3 regions of the Pseudoduganella sp. RAF19 genome follow, and region 2 is predicted to be linked to each of the others. Evidence: riboswitches for the same ligand, from Rfam matches in the RefSeq annotation. Region 2 holds a riboswitch; each other region holds the start of a gene.

Region 1 (8,129 bases), on a different contig from region 2:
AGGCCGCCGAAAACCACGAACACCGCCATCGACACCCACAGCGCGCCATCGACTTTCTGGCGGCGTACCAGCAAGTAGCCGATTTGCAACAGTGTGGCAACGATACCAACGACCGTAGCGATGATGATGGGCGCCTGGGAGGCCGTCACCGCGCCTCCGGAGATAAAACTGCTCAGGTGCGTATTGATAAAGGCTTGTGCCGCTTCCTCATGGGAGCCGGCATATTTGTAGCTGCCGAAGAAGATCAGCAGCGGAAAAATATCGAACAGGAATTTCATTTCTTCTCAGGTAGCGGTTCAAATCGCAGCGAGGCCGAATTGATGCAGAAGCGCAATCCGGTCGGCGGCGGACCATCCGGGAATACGTGGCCCAGGTGGGCATCGCATACTCCGCAGATGACTTCGGTGCGCAGCATACCATGCGAGCGGTCCACCTTCTCGATTACATTGGCCGGATCGATGGCGGCGAAGTAGCTGGGCCAGCCGCAGCCCGAGTCGAATTTGGTGTCGGAGGCGAACAGCGGCGTATCGCAGCAGACACAGTGATAGATGCCGGGTTCGTGGTGATCCCAGTATTTGCCGGTGAAAGCACGTTCGGTGGCCGCGTGGCGGGTCACCTGGTATTGCATGGAATCGAGCTGGGCGCGCCATTCGGCGTCCGATTTGATCAGTTTTTCGGTCATGACGGTCTTTCAGGAGGAGCAGCTTACTTCCAGATGGCTGGCCCAGTCTGGCGGCAAGGCTGCGTAATGTTCATTTTCTGGCTGTTCGTCGAACGGCCGCTCCAAAACTGACAAAAGGCGTGCGATTTCCGAGAAATCCTTATTTTGCGCCTTTTCGATGGCTACCTGAGCTAAATAGTTTCGCAGCACGTATTTGGGGTTTACCGCATCCATTGCAAGCTTGCGCTCGGCGTCGTCGCTGCTTTCCGCCTGCAGGCGGTTGCGATACTCGTTGGCCCAGGCGTCGAAAGCGCCGCGGTCGATGAACAGGTCGCGAAGCGGCTCGTCACCGGCGGTGGAATCGGACTTCAGGCCGCTCAGGCGGCGGAAGAAATTGGTGAAGTCGACATGGCTCGACTGCATGATGCCGAACAGTCCATCCAGCAGTTCGCGGTCGCCTTCGTGGAAGGACTTCAGGCCCAGCTTGGCGTGCAGCAGCTTGTCGATGGCGACGGCGAATTCCGGCTGGTAAACATCCAGCGCAGCCTGCGCCTGTTCAACCTCGCCAATCAGCGGCAACAGGGCCTGGCCGAGGGCGTAGCAATTCCAGTGGCCGATCTGCGGCTGGTTGGCGTAGGAGTAGCGGCCGTGCTCATCCGTGTGGTTGCAGATGTGCTGAGCATCGAAAGCTTCCATGAAGCCGAAGGGGCCGTAGTCGAGAGTCTGGCCGAGAATGGACATATTGTCGGTGTTCATCACGCCATGCATGAAGCCGACCGCCTGCCACTGCGCGATCATGCGCGCGGTGCGGCGCGTGACTTCTTCCAGGAATGCGGCGTAAGGATTGGCCTGTTCGCGCAACTCGGGATAGAAGCGGTCGATGACGTAATCGGCCAGCTGTTTCAGTTCGTCCTTCTTGTTGCGGTAGAACCAGTGCTCAAAGGAGCCGAAACGCACGAAGGTCGGCGCCATGCGGATCACCACGGCGGAAGTTTCAATCGTTTCGCGCACCACGCCCTGGTCGGAACCGGCGACCGATAACGCACGCGTGGTCGGGATGCCCAGCGCTTGCATGGCTTCCGAGCAGAGGAATTCGCGGATCGAGGAACGCAGCACGGCACGGCCGTCGCCCATGCGCGAGTACGGCGTAAGGCCCGCGCCTTTCAGTTGCAGCTCCATCGGCCCCTGCGCGGTGGCGACGTCGCCCAGCAGGATGGCGCGGCCGTCGCCCAGCTGGCCTGCCCACACACCGAACTGGTGGCCGGAATACACGGCGGACAGGGGCATGGAACGGTCCGGCACACGGTTACCGATCAGGGTGGCGATGGTGTCGTCATCCTTCATTGCTTCCGGATTGAGGCCGACCAGGCGCGCAGCGGCCGGGCTGACGGCGACTACATAAGGCGCCGGCAAAGGCGTAGGCATCAGCCGCGTGTAAAAGGCAGGCGGCAGGCTCGCGAAAGAGTTGTCGAGGGGGAGGGCGGTGGCAGTAATGGCTGTTCCAATCATAGATCTATCAGGCGCATTCTAACAAAGCGGACGAATGTGCGATTTGCTGCATTGCAGCATTGAATTTCGTTGACGCTGGTGCAGACGGCAATCGAGACTTGATAAAAAGTCAAAAGGAGACACCATGCAGGCATACCCGAAGAGCCCCCTCATGGGCCAGATGATGGATCAGCCGCTGCTTATTTCCAGCATCATCGAATTCGCTGCGCGCCACTACGGCGCGTCGGAGATCGTCTCCCGCCGCGTGGAAGGCGATATGCATCGCTACAACTGGCGGGCTTGCCTGGCCCGCGCGAAACGGCTGGCCAATGCACTGAATGCGCTTGGCGTCTGCATGGGCGACCGCGTCGCCACCTTGGCCTGGAACGGCTACCGTCACCTGGAGGCTTATTACGCGGTGTCGGGCTCGGGCGCGGTGCTGCATACGATCAATCCCCGTCTGCATCCGGAGCAGATTGCCTACATCGTCAATCACGCCGAGGATCAGTATCTGTTATTTGACCTGACCTTCCTGCCATTGGTGGAAGCAATCGCGCCGCTGTGTAAAGGTGTGCGCGGCTGGGTACTGATGGCGGATGCCGACCGCTTACCGGCGGAAACCAGGATTCCGAACCTGCTGAGCTATGAGGCGCTGCTGGCGGCTCAGCCGGAGCAGTTCGACTGGCCATTGTTCGACGAGAACTCGGCGGCGACGCTGTGCTACACCTCCGGCACTACCGGCAATCCCAAGGGCGCGCTGTACTCGCATCGCTCCACCGTGCTGCACGCTTATGGCTCGGCTATGCCGAATGCGCTGGATGTCGGTTCACGCGATACCGTGCTGCCCGTAGTGCCGATGTTTCATGTGAATGCATGGGGCTTGCCGTATTCGGTGCCGCTATCCGGCGCCAAGCTGGTCTTCCCCGGCTGCGCGCTGGATGGCAAATCGGTTTATGACCTGTTCGAGGCCGAAGGAGTGACTTTCTCGGCCGGCGTTCCGACCGTGTGGCTGGGTCTGATCAACTACGCCAAGATGAACAACCTGAAGTTTTCGACCTTCCGCCGCACGGTCATTGGTGGTTCGGCATGTCCGCCCGCAATGATGGATACGCTGATGGACGACTTTGGCGTGGATGTCGTGCATGCCTGGGGGATGACGGAGATGTCGCCGCTGGGCACCGCTTGCGGACTGCTGGCGCGGCACGAAAAACTGCCGCGCGAGGAGCAGCGCAAGATCCTGCGCAAGCAAGGCCATGCAATTTATGGCGTCGACATGCGCATCGTCGATGACGACGGCCAGGAACTGCCTTGGGATGGAACGTCCTTCGGCCACTTGCAGGTGCGCGGTCCGTGGATCATCTCGTCCTATTTCAAGGAAGAGGGCGGTAGCGTACTGGACCGGGGTTGGTTCCCGACCGGCGACGTGGCCACCATTGATGAAGACGGCTTCATGCAGATCACCGACCGCAGCAAGGATGTGATCAAATCCGGCGGCGAATGGATTGGCACCATCGATCTGGAAAATATTGCCGTCGCTCATCCAGCTGTGATGCAGGCGGCCTGCATTGGCATCCGCCATCCAAAATGGGACGAGCGTCCGCTACTCATCGTCGTCAAAAAAACGAGTGCGGAAGTCAGCCGTGACGAACTGCTGAGCTTCTTCGAGGGCAAAATTGCCAAATGGTGGATGCCGGACGATGTGGTCTTTGTCGAAGCGCTGCCGGTTGGCGGCACCGGAAAAATTCAGAAGAATAAGCTGCGGGAACAGTTCAAGGACTACGAGCTACCAACAGTAACGCGAAGTAATTAAAGTGGCCGAAAATCACCATTAAGTGCTTGATTTTAAAAGATTTAGTGTCGGAAATTCTTACAACTGATGACTGCGCATGCAAATCGCAAGCTGTAACTATTTGATTACACGTTGGTTCGATATTTAGGCACGACTTATGCATCCTTTTTGTGCAGAACAACACAGGGGGGTGTCATGAAACTCTTACAAAAGTCGCTGGGAGCATGTGCTGGTGCAATAGCTTTACTGTTTAGCATGAGTGCGCAGGCTGATACCGTATTAGACCTGACCACAGCTGGAGCAAGCCATTCGCTGAATGGCGCAACCTACACCCAGGTACCGGCTCAGCCGACCGGTAGCGGTGTACTTAAATCATTTGTCCGCATCCGGGACAACGCAGACCTGGTGCAAGGGTACAACACCACGGTTAGCGGAACTTATCAGAACGATGGTTCCGACACCTTCAACCATGAGGTGACCGTTGGCCAGATCGGCTTTATCGATCTTGGCGGCGGCAATCTGGTGATGCGCTTCTTGCTCGACATTAATCAGACGAAGGAGAGCCCGCTGCTGAGTCTCGATGACGTGCAGATTTATATTTCCGGCACGCCGAACCAGTCCATCGAGCCTACTATGACTCAGGGGTCAACCTTAAACCTGGGAACACTGGTCTATCAGTTGGATCAAGGCGGCATTGGTGGGCAGAATAATCAGGCCCAGCTGAACTATGCGCTGAATACCGGCAGCGGTAGCGGCGACATGTTCCTGGATATTCCGTTCTCGATGTTCGACGCGGCATTCAACACAGCCGGTCTGGGCACGGATGCAGCAAAGAACGGCGCGTACATTTACCTGTATTCGAGGTTCGGGACAAGTCCCACCCTGGACCCGGGCCTGTCGCCGAACAATGACGGCTATGAGGAATGGGCGTATATCAAAGGAGCCCCTGTGAACGGCGAATGCGTCCCTACTCCTCAGAACCCTTGCGGCGGTCCGCCACAAGAAATTCCTGAACCGGGCACGCTGGCGCTGCTGGGCGCCGGTCTTCTGGGGCTGGCGTATAAGCGCCGGAAGCAGACTTAAACAAGCGCCTCCCATTAAAAACGGCAGCCGAGGCTGCCGTTTTTTTATTGCCGCTGATCTTACTTGCTCGAGACGGTTTCGGTGGTGGTGGAAGTGTTGCCTGCTTTATCCTTCGCCACCGCCTGGATAGTGTGGTTACCGGTGGCGGCTTTCTTGGTGTTCCAGCTGTACGACAGGCTGGAGCCAGTACCGGATGCCTTCAGCGCGCCGTCCACATACAGCGACAGGGCGATGTTAGCGTTGCCGCTGTTGTCGGTGGCGTTCACGGTCACGCTGACGTTGCCGCGTACAGTACCGCCGTTGGTCGGGTTGGTGATCTTCACGACCGGCGCGGTGGTGTCCGTGACTGGCGTGGTGGTGGTCGTGTTGGAGACGTTCACCGAGATAGGCGTGGAGGAGGCCACGTTGCCGGCCGCGTCATAGGCGACGGCGGTCAGGGTTGCCATGCCGTTTGCTACACCTTTCGAATCCCAGGCGAAGGCGAACGGTGCCGAGCTGTCGGACGCGACCACGGTGTTGTTCACCTTCAGGTCAACACGTGCCACGCCCACGTTGTCGCTGGCGTTCACGTTGACGGCGACAGAACCGGAAACCGTACTGCTAGCCAGCGGCGCGGCAATTGCCACGGTAGGCGCAGTGGTGTCAGCTGGAGGTGGCGTCGTTGCGCTGCCTGCGGCGGCTGCCACTGCAGCCGCAGCGTTCACACGGCCGTAGCCGAATTGCGGATCGCGGCCGGCGGTGCCCAGGTCAACCGCGGTGGAGTACAGGATGCTTTCGACCTTGCTGTTGCTCAGCGATGGGTTGGCGGACATCACCAGCGCTGCCACACCGGCGGCAACCGGGGAGGAGAACGAGGTGCCGTTCACCGCGCCATAGGTGCCGTCTTGTGCGGTGGTGTAAATGCCTGCACCTGGCGCGGCCAGCGAGACGAAGTTGCCGTAGCTGGAGAAGCTGGCGCGGGCGTCGGTGCTGTCGGTCGCGGACACAGCGATCATGCTGGTGGTCGGGGTGTAGCCTTCGTCGCGGTTGTAGTTACCGGCGGAGACGAACAGCAGGCCGCCCTTGCTCTTCAGGTAGTTGGCAGCGCTGATCACGGCCGAGCTGGTCGGCATGGCAGCGTAGCTGACGTTCACCACGCGGGCGCCATGGTCGGCCGCCCAGGTAATGCCGCTGGCAATGGTCGAGAAGTAGGCGTAGCAGCCGTAGGTCGGATCGACGTAAGCGATACGCACCGGCATGATCTTGGCCTGGCCGGCGACACCGGCCACACCCGTGCCATTGTTCATGGCAGCGGCGGCAGCGCCGGCGACTTTGGTGCCGTGACCGCAGACGTCGGCGGTATTGGTGTTGTTGTCGTAGATGTTATAGCCAGGCACCATGTGCGAAGCCAGGTCGGGAACCGGGTCGACGCCGGAGTCCAGAATCGCGATGGTCACGCCTGCGCCCTGGGCTTTATCCCAGGCCGCGTCGGCGCCGATCTTGCTGATGTGCCACTCGCTGCCCAGGTACGGGTCATTGGTGGTGGTGGTCGGTTCAACGCGCTTGTCCAGCTCGGCGTATTTGAAGTTAGGGTCGTTTTTCAGGGCATCGACAACCTGCTGCTCGGAGCCGGCAGCAGTGTCAACCAGGTGCAGATTGCTCTGACCCAGCTTGCGCTTCTTGCCGCCGCCGTGGGTCTTCAACACTTTATCGAAATTTTCGTCGGTCAAGCCGGCACGTGGTTCAACCAGGATGCGGCCGCGGGCGAATTGTTCCGCGGCCGGTTTGTCGGCGCGGGCAGCAGGCGCCATTGCGAGGAGCGCGGCGGCAACTGCGAATACGGTGAGGGAAGTATTGGAGAGGCGGGCTGCGGTGGAGCGGTTCTTCATAGATGGAAGTCCAGTTTTCAAAGTTTCAGAAAAGCGGACTGCCAACTGGTCTCGTGACCAGTGCGAAGAAGACAGCACTCGGCTCAGCCGAAGAGCTGTATCTGGCAGTCCTGCCGTCATAGAGATTTAAAAAATCCCTTTAGACCGTAGACTTTGCGACCCATGCTTTCGCGTGGTGTGCCTTTGTCAGATTTCTGCGTCAGATCTTAATTGACGAATTGCGGGTAAGCAATCGCTATCTTTAATTAAGTTTTCTGTTGTTGCACATTAGTCTGAACACTATGCAAAGTTGGTTTGCGTAATTTTAACTGATCGAAAGATTGAACGTATACAATGACTTACGTCAATTATGCGCAGCAACTATTCTGATGCAAGTGACAATAATAATATATAGTACAGATAAATAAAAACCGGGCAATAAGCCCGGCTTTTAATATTATTAATTACTGTTGATTTAGCGGCTGGTAACTTGCACCTGGGTATTGGTGGTATTGCCCGCTTTATCCTTGGCGACGGCTTGGATCACGTGATTGCCGGCAGTGGCTTTCTTGGCGTTCCAGCTGTAAGACATGCTTGCGCCGCTGCCGCTGGCCTTCAATGCGCCGTCGATATACAGAGACATCGAGATGCCGGCCGCGCCGCTGTTGTCCGAAGAGCTCAGGGTAATGTTGACGTTGCCGGTCACGGTGCCGCCGTTGGTCGGATTGGTGATGGCCAGGGCCGGAGCGGTGGTGTCAGCAACCGGCGGGGTCACGCTGTTCGACACGTTGACCGAAACCGGGGTGGAGGAAGCCACATTGCCTGCGGCATCATAAGCGACAGCAACCAGGGTGTTCATACCGTTTGCGGCGCCAGTCGAGTTCCAGGAGAAGCTGAACGGGCCGGCGGTATCCGAGGCGACCACAGTGTTGTTGACTTTGAGATCGACACGGGCCACACCAACATTGTCGGCCGCGTTGACGCTGACGATCACGCTGCCGGAAACGGTGCCGTTAGCGGAAGGCGAGGTGATTGCCACGGTCGGAGCAGTAGTGTCGGGTGCCGGGGCGCTAGATGCGGCCGCAGCGACAGCCGCCGCGGCGTTCACGCGGCCGTAACCGAAGTAAGGATCTTTGCCGGCCGCGCCCAGATCGGTTGCGGTAGAGTACAGCAGGCTTTCCACCTTGCTGTTGCTCAGGGTCGGGTTGGCCGACATCATCAGTGCTGCCACGGCAGCTGCGATCGGGGCCGAGAACGAGGT
Region 2 (8,129 bases):
ATCTGTCTTATATAAGACATAAGATATGATTGACAGTGAGCAAATACCGGCCTAAACTCCCCGTCGATGCTGGCTCTGTAAATGGGGACGTAGCGCATTTGCAGGCCCTAAATCTGTTACGTCCCCATTTACAGAGCCAGGATGAGCATAGTTCGTTCAGCGTGCCATTTCAACCACGTTGATGCGGTATCATTACGTGCTTCGGACCGTTTTCTATTCCACTTTGGAGATTCATCATGGCTAAAACCCCAATGCGTGTTGCCGTTACCGGCGCCGCCGGCCAGATCGGCTATTCCCTGCTGTTCCGCATCGCCAACGGCGACATGCTGGGCAAAGACCAGCCAGTCATCCTGCAACTGCTCGAAATCCCGGACGAAAAAGCTCAGAAAGCGCTGAAAGGCGTGATGATGGAAATCGACGACTGCGCTTTCCCTCTGCTGGCCGGCATGACCGCCCACTCCGACCCGATGACCGCCTTCAAGGACGCCGACGTGGCCCTGCTGGTCGGCGCGCGTCCACGTGGCCCAGGCATGGAGCGTAAGGACCTGCTGGAAGCGAACGCACAGATCTTCACCGTGCAGGGCAAGGCGCTGGACGCCGTCGCTTCGCGCAACGTGAAGGTGCTGGTGGTGGGCAATCCAGCCAACACCAACGCTTACATCGCAATGAAGTCGGCGCCATCCCTGCTGGCCAAGAACTTCACCGCCATGCTGCGCCTGGACCACAACCGCGCCCTGTCGCAAGTGGCTGCCAAGACCGGCACCCAGGTGAAAGACATCGAAAAGCTGACCGTCTGGGGCAACCACTCCCCAACCATGTACGCCGACTACCGCTTCGCCACCGTGAACGGCAAGTCCGTCAAGGAAATGATCAACGACCAGGAATGGAACGCCAACACCTTCCTGCCAACCGTCGGCAAGCGCGGCGCAGCGATCATCGAAGCGCGCGGCCTGTCCTCGGCAGCTTCCGCAGCGAACGCAGCGATCGACCACGTGCGTGACTGGGTACTGGGCACCAACGGCAAGTGGACCACCATGGGTGTTCCTTCCGACGGTTCCTACGGCATCCCTGAAGGCATCATGTTCGGCTTCCCGGTGACCACCGAAAACGGCGAATACAAGATCGTCCAGGGCCTGGAAATCGACGCATTCTCGCAAGAGCGCATCAATCTCACGCTGAAGGAGCTGACCGAAGAGCGTGAAGGCGTGAAGCACCTGCTGCCGTAATTTGTTTTAAACACAGTGGAACCGGTTAAACCACCGATCCGCCGTACCCGCCGCGCTGCCGAGAGCAGCGCGGCGGCTGTTTCTACCGCATCCATGCATCCATCCGAGGTTTTATTCCAGGGCACACGCCAGCCGCTCCTGCTTCCCGCCTGCGATCACTACGCCGGCAGCGAGAAGCTGATGCGCAAATCCATGGCCCTGCAACAAGAGCTTGGTCCCCTGTTCGACATCACCTTCGATTGCGAGGACGGCGCCGCCGCCGGCAACGAAGAGTCCCACGCCAAGCTGGTCGCCCTGCTGCTGCTGGACGAAGCCAATGTGCACAACCGCATCGGCGCCCGTGTCCACGACATCAGCAGCCCGCACTTCGAGCGCGACGTCGAGATCATCTGCACCGAAGCGGGCCACAAGCTGGCCTATATCGTCCTGCCCAAGCCGGAAAGCGTACAGGAAGTGGTGCGCGGCATCGATATCGTCAACAAATACGCCGCCAAGTCCGGCCGCACCACGCCACTGCCGGTGCACGTGCTGATCGAAACCCACGGCGCCCTGCGCGACGTGCACGATATCGCCGCCCTGCCCCAGGTCGAGTGCCTGTCATTCGGCATCATGGACTTCGTTTCGGCCCACTACGGCGCCGTGCCGGGCAGCGCGATGCGCACGCCGGGCCAGTTCACGCATCCGCTGGTGGTGCGCGCCAAGCTGGAAATCGCTGCCGCCTGCCACGCGCACGGCAAGGTGCCTTCGCATAACGTGACGACCGAAATCAAGGATTCGGCCGTGGTGGCCACCGACGCCCAGCGCGCGGCCGCCGAATTCGGCTACACCCGCATGTGGTCGATCCACCCGAACCAGATCAAGCCGGTCATCAAGGCCTTCACGCCGCGCGTCTCCGAAGTCAACGAAGCGGCCGCCATCCTGCATGAAGCAGAGAAGGTACAGTGGGGCCCGATCTCCCAGCACGGACGCTTGCACGACCGCGCAAGCTACCGATATTATTGGACGGTTCTACAGCGCGCCAAGCTCGCAGGCCTGCCGCTGCCGGACAACGTAGCCGCCCTGCTGGGCGATGGTCAAGTAACTCCCGGAGACAATTAAGCATGTCGATCACCAAATTCATTCTCGCCTGCGCTGCCTGCGCCTCGATGGCTCTCACTCCGCTGGCGCATGCCGACGACAAACCCGTCAAGCACACCGCCACCGCCAAGAAAAAGGCCGCCAAGCCGAAGAAGGCCGAGAAGGCTGACAAGGCGGATGAAGCGCCGGCGTCCGCAGAAGCCAGCGAAGACGCCAAAGAACCCAACGTCGCAGAGTCCAGCGTGACCGATTACGCCTGCGAACTGGGCAACAAGATCACGATCTACGAAAACGCCACCGATCTCGAACACATCGCGATCCGCTGGAAGCAGAAGCTGCACCGCCTGACGCGCGTGGCCACCACCACCGGCGCCCAGCGTTTCGAGAACAAGCTGTATGGCCTGATCTGGATCGGCATCCCTGCCAAGGGCATGCTGCTCGATTCGAAAGCGAACCGCCAACTGGCGAATGAATGCAAGACGTCCGAGCAAAAACTCGGTCTTTGATTTATTAATAACAGACGATACCCACCTGAAGGAGAGGTCATGTCCCGCAACACACTGAATACGCTCAAGGATTTCCCTATTTCTGGCAGCAAAAAGGGTCAGTTCTATTCCCTGCCCGCGCTGGAAAAGGCATTGGGCGCCAAAATCTCCCGCCTGCCGGTATCGATCCGCGTGGTGCTGGAATCGGTGCTGCGTAACTGCGACGGTAAGAAAGTCACCGAAGAGCACGTGAAGCAGCTGGCTAACTGGGGCGCCACCGCGGCCCGCACCGACGAGATCCCGTTCGTCGTAGCCCGCGTTGTACTGCAGGACTTCACCGGCGTTCCGCTGCTGGCCGACCTGGCTGCCATGCGTAACGTGGCCTCCAAGATGGGCGTGAACCCGAAGAAGATCGAGCCGCTGGTGCCGGTTGACCTGGTGGTCGACCACTCCGTGACCATCGACCACTTCCGCGAGCCGAAGGCGCTGGACCTGAACATGAAGCTGGAATTCTCGCGCAACAACGAGCGCTACCAGTTCATGAAGTGGGGCATGCAAGCCTTCGACACCTTCGGCGTGGTGCCTCCAGGCTTCGGTATCGTGCACCAGGTGAACCTGGAATACCTGGCACGCGGCGTGCACAATGCATCGTCCGTGTACTACCCTGACTCGCTGGTGGGTACCGACTCCCACACCACCATGATCAACGGTATCGGCGTGGTGGGCTGGGGCGTGGGCGGCATCGAGGCGGAAGCCGGCATGCTGGGCCAGCCTGTGTACTTCCTGACCCCGGACGTGATCGGCGTGAACCTGACCGGCCACCTGCGCGAAGGCTGCACCGCGACCGACCTGGTGCTGACCATCACCGAAATGCTGCGCAAGGAAAAAGTGGTTGGCAAGTTCGTCGAGTTCTTCGGCGAAGGCACCGAGTCGCTGACCGTGACCGACCGCGCAACCATCGCCAACATGGCGCCGGAATACGGCGCGACCATGGGCTTCTTCCCGGTCGACGACAAGACCATCGAATACTTCGAAGGCACCGGCCGCACCAAGGACGAAATCGCCGCCTTCCAGTCCTACTTCAAGGCACAGGGCATGTACGGCGTGCCGAAGAAAGGCGACATCGACTTCACCCGCGAACTGCACCTGGACCTGTCCACCGTGACGCCTTCGCTGGCTGGTCCTAAGCGTCCGCAAGACCGTATCGAAATCGGCAACGTGAAGTCCACCTTCACCTCCCTGTTCTCCAAGCCGACTTCGGACAATGGCTTCAACAAGAAGGCCGACGAGCTGACCAAGACCTACACCACCAGCAATGGCGTGAACGTGAAGAACGGCGACGTGCTGATCGCTGCCATCACCTCCTGCACCAACACCTCCAACCCGAGCGTGCTGCTGGCTGCCGGCCTGCTGGCCAAGAAAGCCGTGGAAGCCGGCCTGAACGTCGCTCCGCACATCAAGACCTCGCTGGCGCCTGGCTCGCGCGTTGTGACCGAGTACCTGACCGCTGCCGGCCTGCTGCCATACCTGGAAAAACTGGGCTTCGGCGTGACCGCTTACGGTTGCACCACCTGCATCGGTAACGCCGGCGACCTGACCCCGGAACTGAACGCCACCATCACCGGCAACGATATCGTGGCTGCCGCCGTGCTGTCCGGTAACCGTAACTTCGAAGCGCGTATTCACCCGAACATCCGCTCCAACTTCCTGGCATCGCCACCGCTGGTCGTCGCTTACGCGATCGCCGGCAACGTGACCCGCGACCTGATGACCGAACCGGTCGGCCAGGGCAAGGATGGCAAGGACGTCTACCTGGGCGACATCTGGCCGACCTCCGCCGAGATCCAGAAGCTGATGAAGTTCGCGATGAACTCCAAAGTCTTCAAGGAAAACTACGCCGACGTGAAGGGCGCTCCTGGCAAGCTGTGGGAAGCCGTGTCCTCCACCGAAGGCCAGGTCTACAACTGGCCTGATTCGACCTACATCGCTGAGCCGCCATTCTTCGACGGCTTCGAGATGAAGCCGAAGGCAGCGGAAGCCGGCATCACCGGCGCCCGTGCACTGGGCGTGTTCGGCGACTCCATCACCACCGACCACATCTCGCCAGCCGGCTCCATCAAGGAAGACGGCCCGGCAGGCAAGTGGCTGAAGGAAAACGGCGTGATGAAGGCCGACTTCAACTCCTACGGCTCGCGCCGCGGCAACCACGAGATCATGATGCGCGGCACCTTCGCCAACGTGCGTATCAAGAACAAGATGATCCCTCCGAAGGCCGACGGTTCCGCGGTTGAAGGCGGCATCACCCTGCACCAGCCTTCCGGCGAACAATTGTCGATCTACGACGCAGCGATGAAGTACATCGACGCGGGCACCCCGACCATGATCTTCGGCGGCGAAGAATACGGTACCGGCTCTTCCCGTGACTGGGCAGCCAAGGGCACCCAGCTGCTGGGCGTGAAGGCTGTGATCTGCCGTTCCTTCGAGCGTATCCACCGCTCCAACCTGGTGGGCATGGGCGTGCTGCCACTGCAGTTCATCGGCAACGATTCCGTCGAGTCGCTGAACATCACCGGCAAGGAAGTGTATGACCTGAAGGGTCTGGAAGGCGAAATCAAGCCACAGCAACAGGCTACCCTGGTGATCCACCGCGCCGACGGCTCCAAGCAGGAAGTGCAAGTGCTGCTGCGTATCGATACCCCGATCGAAGTAGACTACTACAAGCACGGCGGCATCCTGCCGTTCGTTCTGCGCCAGCTGCTGGCTGCTTAAAAACCTACGGCGTAAAACAGGTGGCTGCCACGATGTGGCAGCCACCAGGTTCCCGCCTCTGGTTCTGAATAAAACGCCGGCTCGCCGGCGTTTTTGTTTTTGGGCGCCCTTTCTTGCCGAATCCACTACAATATATGTGACAAGGTTTCCTTTTTACACTGAGCAAAAGCGCTATGCGTCGACCATCCAAAGATTCAACCCAGAAATTGTCCGCCGACAGCCAGCGCCTTCTGAACCTAGCCCAAGCCGTGGGCCAGGCAGCCTCCCGGATTGAAGAGCGTAACTGGGAGCGAACGCTGGACACGCAGCTGCACAAGCTGCTGCGCACCGGCCATCAGGACACCATTGATGCCGCCCTGAACTCCCTGTTCAGCGTGGATTTGAACGCTTACGACGTCCTCATGGATAGCGTGGAAGCGGTAAGCGAGTCCGACACCATCGTGGTGGAAGTGGACGGTGAATCGCGCGAGTACGATGTGCTGCTCGTGGCCGCGCCGGTCCTGGCCTGGACGCGCTTTTCCATCGCATCCGGCCAGATTCCGGGCGAGATTCTGAACACGCTGTCGGCCCACTTCTCCGCTCACCTGCTGGCGGATGGCACGCATATGGCGATGTCGTCTACTTTGTATTCGATCGACCAGCTGCCGCGCACCCACGCGGAAGCCTATTCGAAGACGCACAAGCTGGGCCAGTCCGCGCTGAAGGGCGTGGCCGTGAAGTCGGAAACCAAGACGCCGGAAACCGCGCCCTTCCTGGCCGATACACGCTACCTGATGGTGGCGGTGGTAGCGCAACATGGCGCTCCCCTGTTCCGCTGGCAGATGCAGGCGGCGGGCATGAATCCGGGCGAAGAGCGCAAGAATGCGCTGGAAGCCTGGAAGACCCAGGCCGAGCCGACCGTTGCACGCCTGCTGCCGGGCTGCGGCATCGAGCTGCTGTTGCCGGAAGCGTACTACATGGCCTGCCGCGAGGCGGACAAGCTGATTCGTCCCGTCTCGATCCGCGCTGCGGTGCATTATCTGACGCATTCGCTGTCCTGCGAGCCAAACGAACTGCGCGCGGTGATTGCGGGCTTCGGCGACGAATCCGCGCCGGACGGCCAGATCGACGAATACCGCGTGGCGTTCACCCGCCGCAGCGACAGCGACGTGATCTACGGCGTGGTGTGGCCGCTGTATGGCCAGGAAGACGAAGAAGGCACGCCGCCGGAAGGCCCGATTACCGCCGGCCACCTGACCGCCATGCTGAAGCCGCGTACGCCGGTGGAAGAAATCATCGAGCACCTGAACGAGGCTGGCGTTTCGCAGGTGAAGAAGCTGGGCGAAAAATACGTCGCTGAGTACTGCGACGACTGCGGCGCTCCCCTGTTTGCCGATCCCTCCGGCGAACTGGTCCACGCCGAGATGCCGGAAGACGCCCCCACCGGCACCGAGCACTTCCACTGACCGCAATGGGGCCGGACCCTATTTAGCCAAAGCTAGATGGGGTCCCTCCCTATTTCTCGCCTATTTCTTGCCTAATTCGCGCCTATTTCGCACCATTTAGCCTTCTGCCATCTAGTTTCAACCCCGTCCAGACACATCCGCAACACCCGCGCGCACGATTGAGAATTCGTTTGCGGCAGGTCGCCGAGTTCGTTACCATCGCGTTTCAATAAATCTGTAAAAAGCAAACCGCGTGTGAGCGCGGGACGCAAAGTCAACGGTCAAGAGGCCAAGGCCCTCTGCGACGGCAGGACTGCCAGACTCGTCAACCCCGGGCCCATCCCGGTGGTGAGCTCTTCACACCGGTCGCCCGACCGGCGGGCAGTCCGCTTTTCGGTAATTTTTTGAAAACTGGACTTAACTACCCAATGAAGAAGCACAGCATTTCCCTCCTCGCAATGACCGCGGCCATGGCCGCCATGATTCCCGCAGCCTATGCTGCCCACAACGCAACGGACGACGCGCCTGAAGGCGAATATGCGCGCGGCCGCATCCTGGTCGAACCGCGCGAAGGCCTGAGTACGGCCAATTTTGACGAAGCCCTGCGCCCGCACGGCGGCAAGCGCCGCAAGATGGGTCAAAGTAATATCCACATCGTCGACCTGCCCGGCAACGGCAATGAAAAGTCGGTCGTGGCTGAACTGCGCAAGAACCCGAACTTCAAGTACGTGGAAGTGGACCGCCGCGTGAAGCTGAGCGCGGTCACCAATGACCCTTACCTGGGCAGCGAATGGCATATCAGCAAAATCGGCGCCAACACTGCCTGGGATAAAGCCCAGGGCGCAGGCGTCACCATTGCCATTCTGGACAGCGGCGTGGACAGCACCCACCCCGACCTGGCGCCGCACATCGTCCCCGGCTGGAACGTGTACAGCAATAACGCCGACACCAGCGACGTGTGCGGCCACGGCACCGCGGTCGCCGGCACCGCTGCCGCGGCCATGAACAATGGCGCGGGCGTCGCTGGCGTGGCCGGTAACGCGAAGATCATGCCGATCCGTATCGCCTACAAGGACGCCGCCACCAACTCCTGCTACGCCTACTACTCGACCATGGCCAGCGCCGTGACCTATGCGGCCGACCATGGC
Region 3 (8,129 bases), on a different contig from region 2:
CTGACGTTGGCGATACGGGCGCCGTGGTCGGCCGCCCAGGTGATGCCGCTGGCGATGGTCGAGAAGTAAGCGTAGCAGCCGTAGGTCGGGTCAACGTAAGCGATACGGACCGGCATGATCTTGGCTTGGCCCGCAACGCCAGCAACGCCGGCGCCGTTGTTGGAGGTCGCAGCCGCTGCGCCGGCGACCTTGGTGCCGTGGCCGCAGACGTCGGCGGTGTTGGTGTTGTTGTCGTAGATGTTGTAACCGGCAACCATATTGGCAGCCAGGTCAGGGACGGCGTCCACGCCGGAATCCAGGATGGCGATGGTCACGCCGGCACCCTGGGTAGTGTCCCAGGCGGTGTCAGCGCCGATTTTGCTGATGTGCCATTCGCTGCCCAGGTAGGGGTCGTTAGTGGTCGCGGTAACAGGCACGCGCTGATCCAGTTCAGCGAACTTCAGGCTTGGGTGCTTTTTCAGCAGTGCCACGACGGCTTTTTCGGAGGCATTGGCCGGCAGGTCAACGATGTGCAGGTTGCTCTGGCCCAGCTTGCGCGCTTTACCGCCATGAACTTTCAGAATGTTGGCGAACTCGTCGGCGGTGAGGCCGGCGCGCGGTTCAACGATAATGCGGCCACGGGCATAATCCTGGGCGTTGTCGTTGGCAGCGAAGGCAGGGGCGGCGAAGCCAGCCAGGGCGGCAGCGATAGCAGCGGAGGTGATGGAGGTGGCGAAGAATTTCATTTTGGCGAGTCCTGTATTTTCAAAGTTCTGAAAAGTAGGACTGCCGCCTGTCCCGAGGGACAGGTTGGAGACGCCACGCAAGGGGCAAAATCACCCATCGAGTGTGTACGATGTACTTAGTCTGGCAGTCCTGCCGTCATAGAGCCGAAGCTCCTTAGACCGATGACTTTGCGTCCCAGGCTTTCGCCTGGTTTGCCCTTGTCAGCTAGTTGCTGGATGGAATCTTAGGTTACTTAATGCCGCATGGCAAGAGGTTTTTAAAACTTTTAGTCGCTGTTGCGGATTAGTCTGAGTATTAAGAAAACTAACTTGCAAGTATTATAGTTACTCTCAGAAAAGTCTTTGAAATCAAAGGTTTAAGAAACAATTAATGTTATTTGCCAAATGGCAACACATATTACTAATTATCAATCAAAGTAAAGAAATAATACGACCGTGCACTTTTGCGGTATAGTTACCTGTCCTCACCATGGAGAAAGAAGAGACATGAGCGCAGAATACGCAGTCAATGGAACGGTCGCCGTCATCACGCTGAGCAATCCGCCCGTCAATGGCCTGGGCCATGCGACCCGGACGGCAGCCGTCGAAGGCGTCCGCCGCGCGCTGGACGACAGCGCGGTGAAGGTCATCGTCATCACCGGCGCCGGCAAGGCCTTCTCGGGTGGCGCCGACATCAAGGAATTCAATTCCCCGAAAGCACTGCAGGAACCGACCCTGCATTCGCTGATCCGCGTGGTGGAAGAGTCGACCAAGCCGATCGTGGCTGCGATCCACACGGTCTGCATGGGCGGAGGTCTGGAGCTGGCGCTGGGTTGCAATTACCGGGTGGCGCTGCCCGGCGCTCAGATCGCCTTGCCGGAAGTGAAACTGGGGCTGCTGCCGGGCGCAGGCGGCACGCAGCGTCTGCCGCGCGTGCTGGGTCTGGAAACCGCGCTGAATATGATTGTCTCCGGCACCCCGGCGCTGTCCGAAAAGCTGGCCGGCACCGCACTGTTCGACGAGGTGTTCCCGGCCGGGACCGATCTGCTGCCGGCTGCCGTGACCTTCGCCCAGAAAATTGCCGATGCGCGTCCGCTGCCGAAAGTGCGCGACCGCAAAGTGGATTATCCGAATCACGAAGCCTTCCTGCAATTCAGCCGCAATACGGTGAAAGCCGTTGCCGGCCCATTCCCGGCACCGCTGGAATGCGTGGAAACCGTGGCTGCCTCCGTGACCCGCAAATTCGAGGACGGTCTGAAGTTTGAACGCGAGCGATTCCTGCATCTGATCCAGACGCCGGAGTCGAAATCCCTGCGTCATGCCTTCATGGCCGAACGCCAGGCCAGCAAGGTGCCGGATGTGCCGCCGGATACACCGGCGCGCGAAATCAGGAAGGCCGCCGTGATCGGCGCCGGCACCATGGGCGGCGGCATTGCAATGAATTTTGCAAATGCCGGTATTCCCGTCCTGCTGCTGGAGACCAAACAGGAAGCGCTGGACAAGGGCATCGCCACCATCCGCAAGAATTACGAAAACACCCTGAAGAAGGGTAAGCTGACTCAGGACAAGTTCGACCAGCGCACCGCCCTGATTACCGGCACCCTGGATTACGCGGCGATTGCCGACGCGGACATCGTTATCGAAGCCGTGTTCGAAGACATGGGCGTGAAGGAAACCGTATTCCGCAAGCTGGACGATGTCATGAAGCAGGGCGCGATCCTGGCCTCGAACACGTCCACGCTGGACCTGGACAAGATCGCCGCCTTCACCAAGCGCCCGCAGGACGTGATTGGCCTGCATTTCTTCAGCCCGGCCAACGTGATGAAGCTGCTGGAAATCGTGCGCGGCAAGGCCACCGGCAAGGACGTGCTGGCAACGGCGCTGGCGCTGTCCAAGAAGCTGAAGAAGACCGGCGTTGTGTCCGGCGTGTGCGATGGCTTTATTGGCAACCGCATGATCGAACAATATTTCCGTCAAGCGGGCTTCCTGTTGGAAGAAGGCGCGTCGCCTGAGCAGGTGGACCGGGCTATCGAAAAATTCGGCTTCCCGATGGGGCCTTTCCGCATGAGCGACCTAGCCGGCAATGATATCGGCTGGTACATCCGCAAGCGCCGTTACGTGGAAAAGCCGGAAATCGCCTATTCGAAAACCGCCGACTTGCTGTGCGAAATGGGGCGCTTCGGCCAGAAGACCAGCGCCGGCTGGTACGACTACAAGGAAGGCGACCGTAAGGCCTATCCGAGTGACGTCGTGAACGCCATGATCGTGCAGCACTCGGCGGATATCGGCGTCGAGCGCCGCAAGATCAGCGATCAGGAAATCGTGGAACGCCTGGTGTATTCGCTGGTGAACGAGGGCGCGCTGATTGTGGAAGAGGGCATTGCACTGCGCGCCTCGGATATCGACATGGTCTACCTGACCGGCTACGGCTTCCCGCTGTACCGCGGCGGTCCGATGTTCTATGCCGATACCGTGGGCTTGCCGAATGTGCTGGGCACCATCGAGCGCCTGTCCAAGGGCCGCCACGGCGAAGCCTGGAAACCGGCGCCGCTGTTGGTCAAGCTGGCCGCTGAAGGCAAGGGCCTCAACGGCTGATCAGCCGATTCGCTTGCGCATGCGGGACAGCGGAACTGAAACGCCGTCCGGCAGCGCAAGCGCGAAATCTTCCACCACCTCAAAGCCACAGGCCCGGTACAGCGGTACGCCGGGCATGGTGGCTGCCAACTCCATCACCTGAAACCCTGCTGCTGCGGCCTCCGATTCGCAGTGCTCCATCAGGCGCCGCCCCAGTCCCTGGCGCGGTACGGCCGGATCGACAAAGAAGGCGCGAATGCGCGCCGGCTGCGTGGCCGGATCAAGCAGGGGATCTGCGCCAGTCTTGGTGCGGTCGGCGCCAAACAGCGTGGCGCGCTTGCTCCAGCCGCCGCAGGCCAGCAACTCGCCATCGCGCTCAATCACGAAGTAGGTGCCATCGTCCACCAGTTGGGTATCGACGCCGAACACGTGGCGGGTAACTGCCTGCGCTTGTTCCGGCGAATAGAAACCCCGGCTTAGCTCGATGCCGGAGCGCCGGATCAGCGCTTCCATGCTCGGAATATCATCGTGGCGGGCAGGCCGCAGGTGGGCTGGATTTGTCATGCGGCGATGGTATCATGGGCTTATCCATGGAGGGGCCATGCGCAAGTTCGCTGCCATTCTGGTTTTCATATGCTGCCTTCCCGCAGCGGGCGCGCGAGAACTGCTGGTGATCGGCGCACATTTTGAACGGGTGTATGAACAGGGACAGGAAGGCGATATCGTCGGCCTCGGACCCGAGATCGTGCGCATCGTCGCCGAACGTATGGGCCACAAAGCCCGCTTCGAAATCTACCCCTGGGCGCGTGCCCAGGCCATGCTGGTGCAGGGCAAGGCCGACATTCTGGTCGGTCCTTACAAAACGTTCGAGCGCCAGAAGCTCATGTTGTTCTCGCATTTGCCCTTCTATCAGGACCAGATGGTGTTCTACGCGCGCACCGGATCGGGCATCGAGTGGAACGGCGATTTCGGTGAGCTGTCGGAGCGGCGCGTGGTCGTGCTGAACGGCTGGGCCTATGGTCCGGCCTTTGACGCGGCACGCCCTCAGCTGCGTCTGAGCGTGGCGAACAGCGTGGAGAGCGGCTTGAAGATGGTGGCGCATCAGCATGTGCACCTGTTTGCCAGCAATCGCCGCAACACCGAGCCGGTACTGGGAAGAATCGGGCTGGCCGGGCAGATCACCATGCTGCCGCATGTGATCGAGGTGCAGGACGGTTATTTCGCCTTTCAACGCAATGCATCAGGCGAGGCGCTGCGCAAGGCCTTCGATGGGGAATTCCAGAAACTCGTGGACGCCGGCGAGCTGAGACGGCTCGGCCAGCGCCACGAAGTCAACGTGCCTTAACGGGGCGGCGGCGTCAGCACCGTCGGCAAGGCTTTCGGCAAGGTCCCTGGATAATTGCGGCTGAAATGCAGGCCGCGGCTTTCGCGGCGCTGCAGCGCGCTGTTGACGATCATCGACGCCACTTCCACCAGATTGCGCAGCTCCAGCAAGTCCGGCGTGATGCGGAAGTGGGCGTAGTATTCGTCGATTTCTTCCTTCAGCAGCGCAATGCGGTGCTGGGCGCGTTCCAGGCGCTTGGTGGTGCGCACGATGCCCACATAATTCCACATGAAGCGGCGCAGCTCATCCCAGTTATGGGCGATGACCACTTCTTCGTCCGCATCGGTCACGCGGCTTTCATCCCAATCCGGCAGGAATGGCGCGCCTTCCTTCGGCGTGGACATGATGTCCTGGGCGCAGGCACGGCCGATTACCACGCATTCCAGCAGCGAGTTAGATGCCAGGCGGTTGGCGCCGTGCAGGCCGGTGCAGGCGGTTTCGCCCACTGCGTACAGGCCTGCCAGATCAGTGCGGCCCGCCATATCGGTCACCACGCCGCCGCAGGTGTAGTGGGCAGCGGGCACGATAGGAATCGGTTCCTTGGTGATGTCGATGCCCAGTTCCAAGCAGCGTGCGTAGATGGTCGGGAAGTGCTCGATCAGGAATTCGGCCGGCTTGTGGCTGATGTCCAGGTGCACGTAGTCCAGGCCGCGCTTCTTGATTTCGAAGTCGATGGCGCGCGCCACCACGTCGCGCGGAGCCAGTTCGGCGCGGTCGTCGTGGGCCAGCATGAAGCGCTGGCCGGCTGCGGCGCCGGCTTCGGGCGGCAGTTTCAGCAGACCGCCTTCACCGCGGATCGCTTCCGTGATCAGGAAGGACTTGGCGTAAGGGTGATACAGGCAGGTCGGGTGGAACTGGATGAATTCCATATTCGCCACGCGGCAGCCTGCGCGCCAGGCCATGGCGATGCCGTCGCCGCTGGCCGTATCGGGATTGGTGGTGTACAGATAAACCTTGCCCGCACCGCCGGTGGCCATGATGGTGTGTTCGGCTGCGAAGGTGTGGACCTGGCCGGTTTTCACGTCCTGCACGTACAGGCCGTGGCAGCGCGGCTGGCTGTTTTGCGGACGCGGGCTGATTTTGTCCGACGTAATCAGGTCAATCGCACAATGGTGCTCGAACAGGGTGATGTTCGGATGCGCGCGCACTTTTTCTTCCAGCGTCACCTGCACGGCGTGGCCGGTGGCGTCGGCAGCGTGAATGATGCGGCGCTGGCTATGGCCGCCTTCGCGCGTCAGGTGGAAGCCCAGTTCCGCGCTCTCGTCGCGGGTGAAGGGCACGCCCTGGTCGATCAGCCACTGGATCGCTTCCCGTCCGTGTTCAACGATGTAGCGGGTGGCGCCCTCGTCGCACAGGCCGGCGCCGGCGATCAGGGTGTCCGTGATGTGCTGCTCGTGGCTGTCGCCGGAATCGAGCACCGCAGCTATGCCGCCCTGGGCCCAGTTGCTGGCGCCATCCAGCAGCTCACGTTTGGAAATAACTGCAACTTTTCGGCTTTCCGCCAGGTGCAGGGCTACCGACAGGCCGGCCAGTCCGCTGCCGACGATGGCTACATCAAATTTCATGGTGATTCGGGATTTTATGCGGTCAAGAGCAATACTATAGACCATTTGCCATCCCTCCGCAGGCTTGCGCTCCCTCAAAACCCTGATGCCAGTGCGGGCGCATCATGGTTGAGGTCTCACCGGAGGAGGCGGAAGTGATCCGGATCTTCAATCACTACGTGTCGCGCATGGCCCTGCTTCTGCTCCTGATGGAGCTGGCCGTCCTGCTCGCGGCAGCAGCGCTGGCGACGCTGGCCGGGCTGCATGAGGTGCGGCTGATTGGAAGCACCTGGCTTTCCGCGACAGTGTTCTCGCTGGTCATGGTCTTCATCATGGCTGCCCTCGGCATGTACCGCAATGAGGTGCACGAAGACCTGCCTGGCATCGTGGCGCGCGTGCTGCCGGCGTTTGCTCTGGGATTCGCCATGCTGTCACTGGTGCCGCACCTGGTGCCTAGCCTGTCTTTCCTGCTGGGTGCTGGTGGCGTTCTGATGACGCGGCTGCTGCTGCGCGGTTCCGCCCAGACCAGCATGCTGGTACAGCGTCTGATACTGGTCGGCGATGGCGTGCTGGCACGGGAATGCCTGGAGCTGGCGCGCAGCCGCCAGGGTTTTCATCGATTCGAAGTGGTTGGCTGCGTGCCGGTTGAAGGCGAATTGCGCTGTGTGCCGTCGGCAGTGGTGCTGCCCGTGTGCGGAAGCCTGCTGGCGCTGGCGCGCAAACACGGCGCGCATGAACTGGTGGTATCGATCGGCGACCGCCGCAATGGGACTTATCCCGTCAAGGAATTGCTGGCCTGTGCGCTGGGTGGAGTTCGGGTGATCGATGCCGCGACCTTTTTCGAGCGGGAAGCATCCCAGCTCCGGATCGATTCCATGCAACCGAGTTACCTGACCTTCGGTGGCGGCTTTGATCAAAGCCTGCTGCGGGCTGCGGTCAAGCGCGGCTTCGACCTGGCCGCCAGTGCTGCCATTTGTCTGATTACCCTGCCGCTCATGGCCGGAGCGGTTCTTGCCATTTTGCTTGACGATGGCGGTCCTGTGATTTACCGGCAGGAGCGCGTCGGGCGCGATGGCAGGCTTTTTTTTCTCCTGAAGTTCCGCAGCATGCGCCAGGACGCGGAACACGATGGCCAGCCGCGCTGGGCGCAGCAGGCTGACAAGCGCATCACATCCACCGGCCGCTGGTTGCGCAAGCTGCGCATCGACGAACTTCCACAATTGCTGAATGTGTTCCGCGGCGAGATGAGCTTTGTCGGGCCGCGGCCGGAACGCGCCTTCTTCGTCTCCCAGTTCCAGCGCCAAATCGCGTATTACGACGTGCGCCACACGATCAAGCCCGGCATCACGGGCCTCGCCCAGGTGCGCTATCAATACGGCGCCTCGATCGAGGATGCGGTGTGCAAGCTGCAATATGACCTGTACTACGTGAAAAACAATAGCCTGTTCCTTGACCTGCTGATTCTGGTCGACACGGTGCAAGTTGTGCTATTCGGTAAGGGCAGCCGCTGATTTTAGCGTCATAGGGAGCAAGCATGGCCAAGAAAAAGCTGCTGGTGGTGGAAGACGATCCGGGCTTGCAAAGGCAGCTGCGCTGGGCGCTGGATGATTATGACACTGTGTTTGCGGCGGACCGTGACATGGCGCTGAATCAGCTGCGCCGCCACCAAACCGCCGTGGCGACCATTGATCTCGGTCTGCCGCCGGATACCGATGGTTCGGCCGAAGGCCTGGCCTTGCTGAAGCAGATGCTGGCGATTGCTCCGGATATGAAGGTCATCGTGCTGTCCGGGAACCAGGACCGCGGCAATGTTCTGAAAGCCGTAGGGCTGGGCGCTTACGACTTTCATCAGAAGCCGCTGGAAACAGACCTGTTGCGCCTCATGATCGAGCGCGCCTTCTTCCTGCACACCGTCCAGCAGGA

Evidence for each region. Region 2 has a riboswitch for cyclic di-GMP ahead of AB4Z19_RS10815 (S8 family serine peptidase). Riboswitches for the same ligand answer to the same signal wherever they lie in the genome.
Region 1: linked by a shared signal. The riboswitch ahead of AB4Z19_RS06400 (S8 family serine peptidase) and the one ahead of AB4Z19_RS10815 (S8 family serine peptidase) in region 2 are both predicted to bind cyclic di-GMP.
Region 3: linked by a shared signal. The riboswitch ahead of AB4Z19_RS06405 (S8 family serine peptidase) and the one ahead of AB4Z19_RS10815 (S8 family serine peptidase) in region 2 are both predicted to bind cyclic di-GMP.

Annotation. Positions count from the first base shown of each region.
Region 1 covers NZ_JBFREF010000002.1:386,456-394,584, forward strand. The annotation lists gene AB4Z19_RS06375 (septation protein A) at 1-278, opposite strand, end outside; gene msrB (peptide-methionine (R)-S-oxide reductase MsrB) at 275-682, opposite strand; gene AB4Z19_RS06385 (protein adenylyltransferase SelO) at 692-2,170, opposite strand; gene AB4Z19_RS06390 (3-(methylthio)propionyl-CoA ligase) at 2,295-3,959, shown strand; gene AB4Z19_RS06395 (PEP-CTERM sorting domain-containing protein) at 4,134-5,021, shown strand; gene AB4Z19_RS06400 (S8 family serine peptidase) at 5,081-6,889, opposite strand; cyclic di-GMP riboswitch class I at 6,990-7,081, opposite strand; gene AB4Z19_RS06405 (S8 family serine peptidase) at 7,344-8,129, opposite strand, start outside.
Region 2 covers NZ_JBFREF010000003.1:643,268-651,396, reverse strand. The annotation lists gene AB4Z19_RS10840 (malate dehydrogenase) at 237-1,226, shown strand; gene AB4Z19_RS10835 (HpcH/HpaI aldolase/citrate lyase family protein) at 1,320-2,324, shown strand; gene AB4Z19_RS10830 (hypothetical protein) at 2,327-2,809, shown strand; gene acnA (aconitate hydratase AcnA) at 2,849-5,557, shown strand; gene AB4Z19_RS10820 (DUF2863 family protein) at 5,731-7,002, shown strand; cyclic di-GMP riboswitch class I at 7,215-7,302, shown strand; gene AB4Z19_RS10815 (S8 family serine peptidase) at 7,410-8,129, shown strand, end outside.
Region 3 covers NZ_JBFREF010000002.1:394,850-402,978, forward strand. The annotation lists gene AB4Z19_RS06405 (S8 family serine peptidase) at 1-725, opposite strand, end outside; cyclic di-GMP riboswitch class I at 846-932, opposite strand; gene AB4Z19_RS06410 (3-hydroxyacyl-CoA dehydrogenase NAD-binding domain-containing protein) at 1,212-3,299, shown strand; gene AB4Z19_RS06415 (GNAT family N-acetyltransferase) at 3,300-3,842, opposite strand; gene AB4Z19_RS06420 (substrate-binding periplasmic protein) at 3,880-4,623, shown strand; gene nadB (L-aspartate oxidase) at 4,620-6,227, opposite strand; gene AB4Z19_RS06430 (TIGR03013 family XrtA/PEP-CTERM system glycosyltransferase) at 6,332-7,717, shown strand; gene prsR (PEP-CTERM-box response regulator transcription factor) at 7,741-8,129, shown strand, end outside.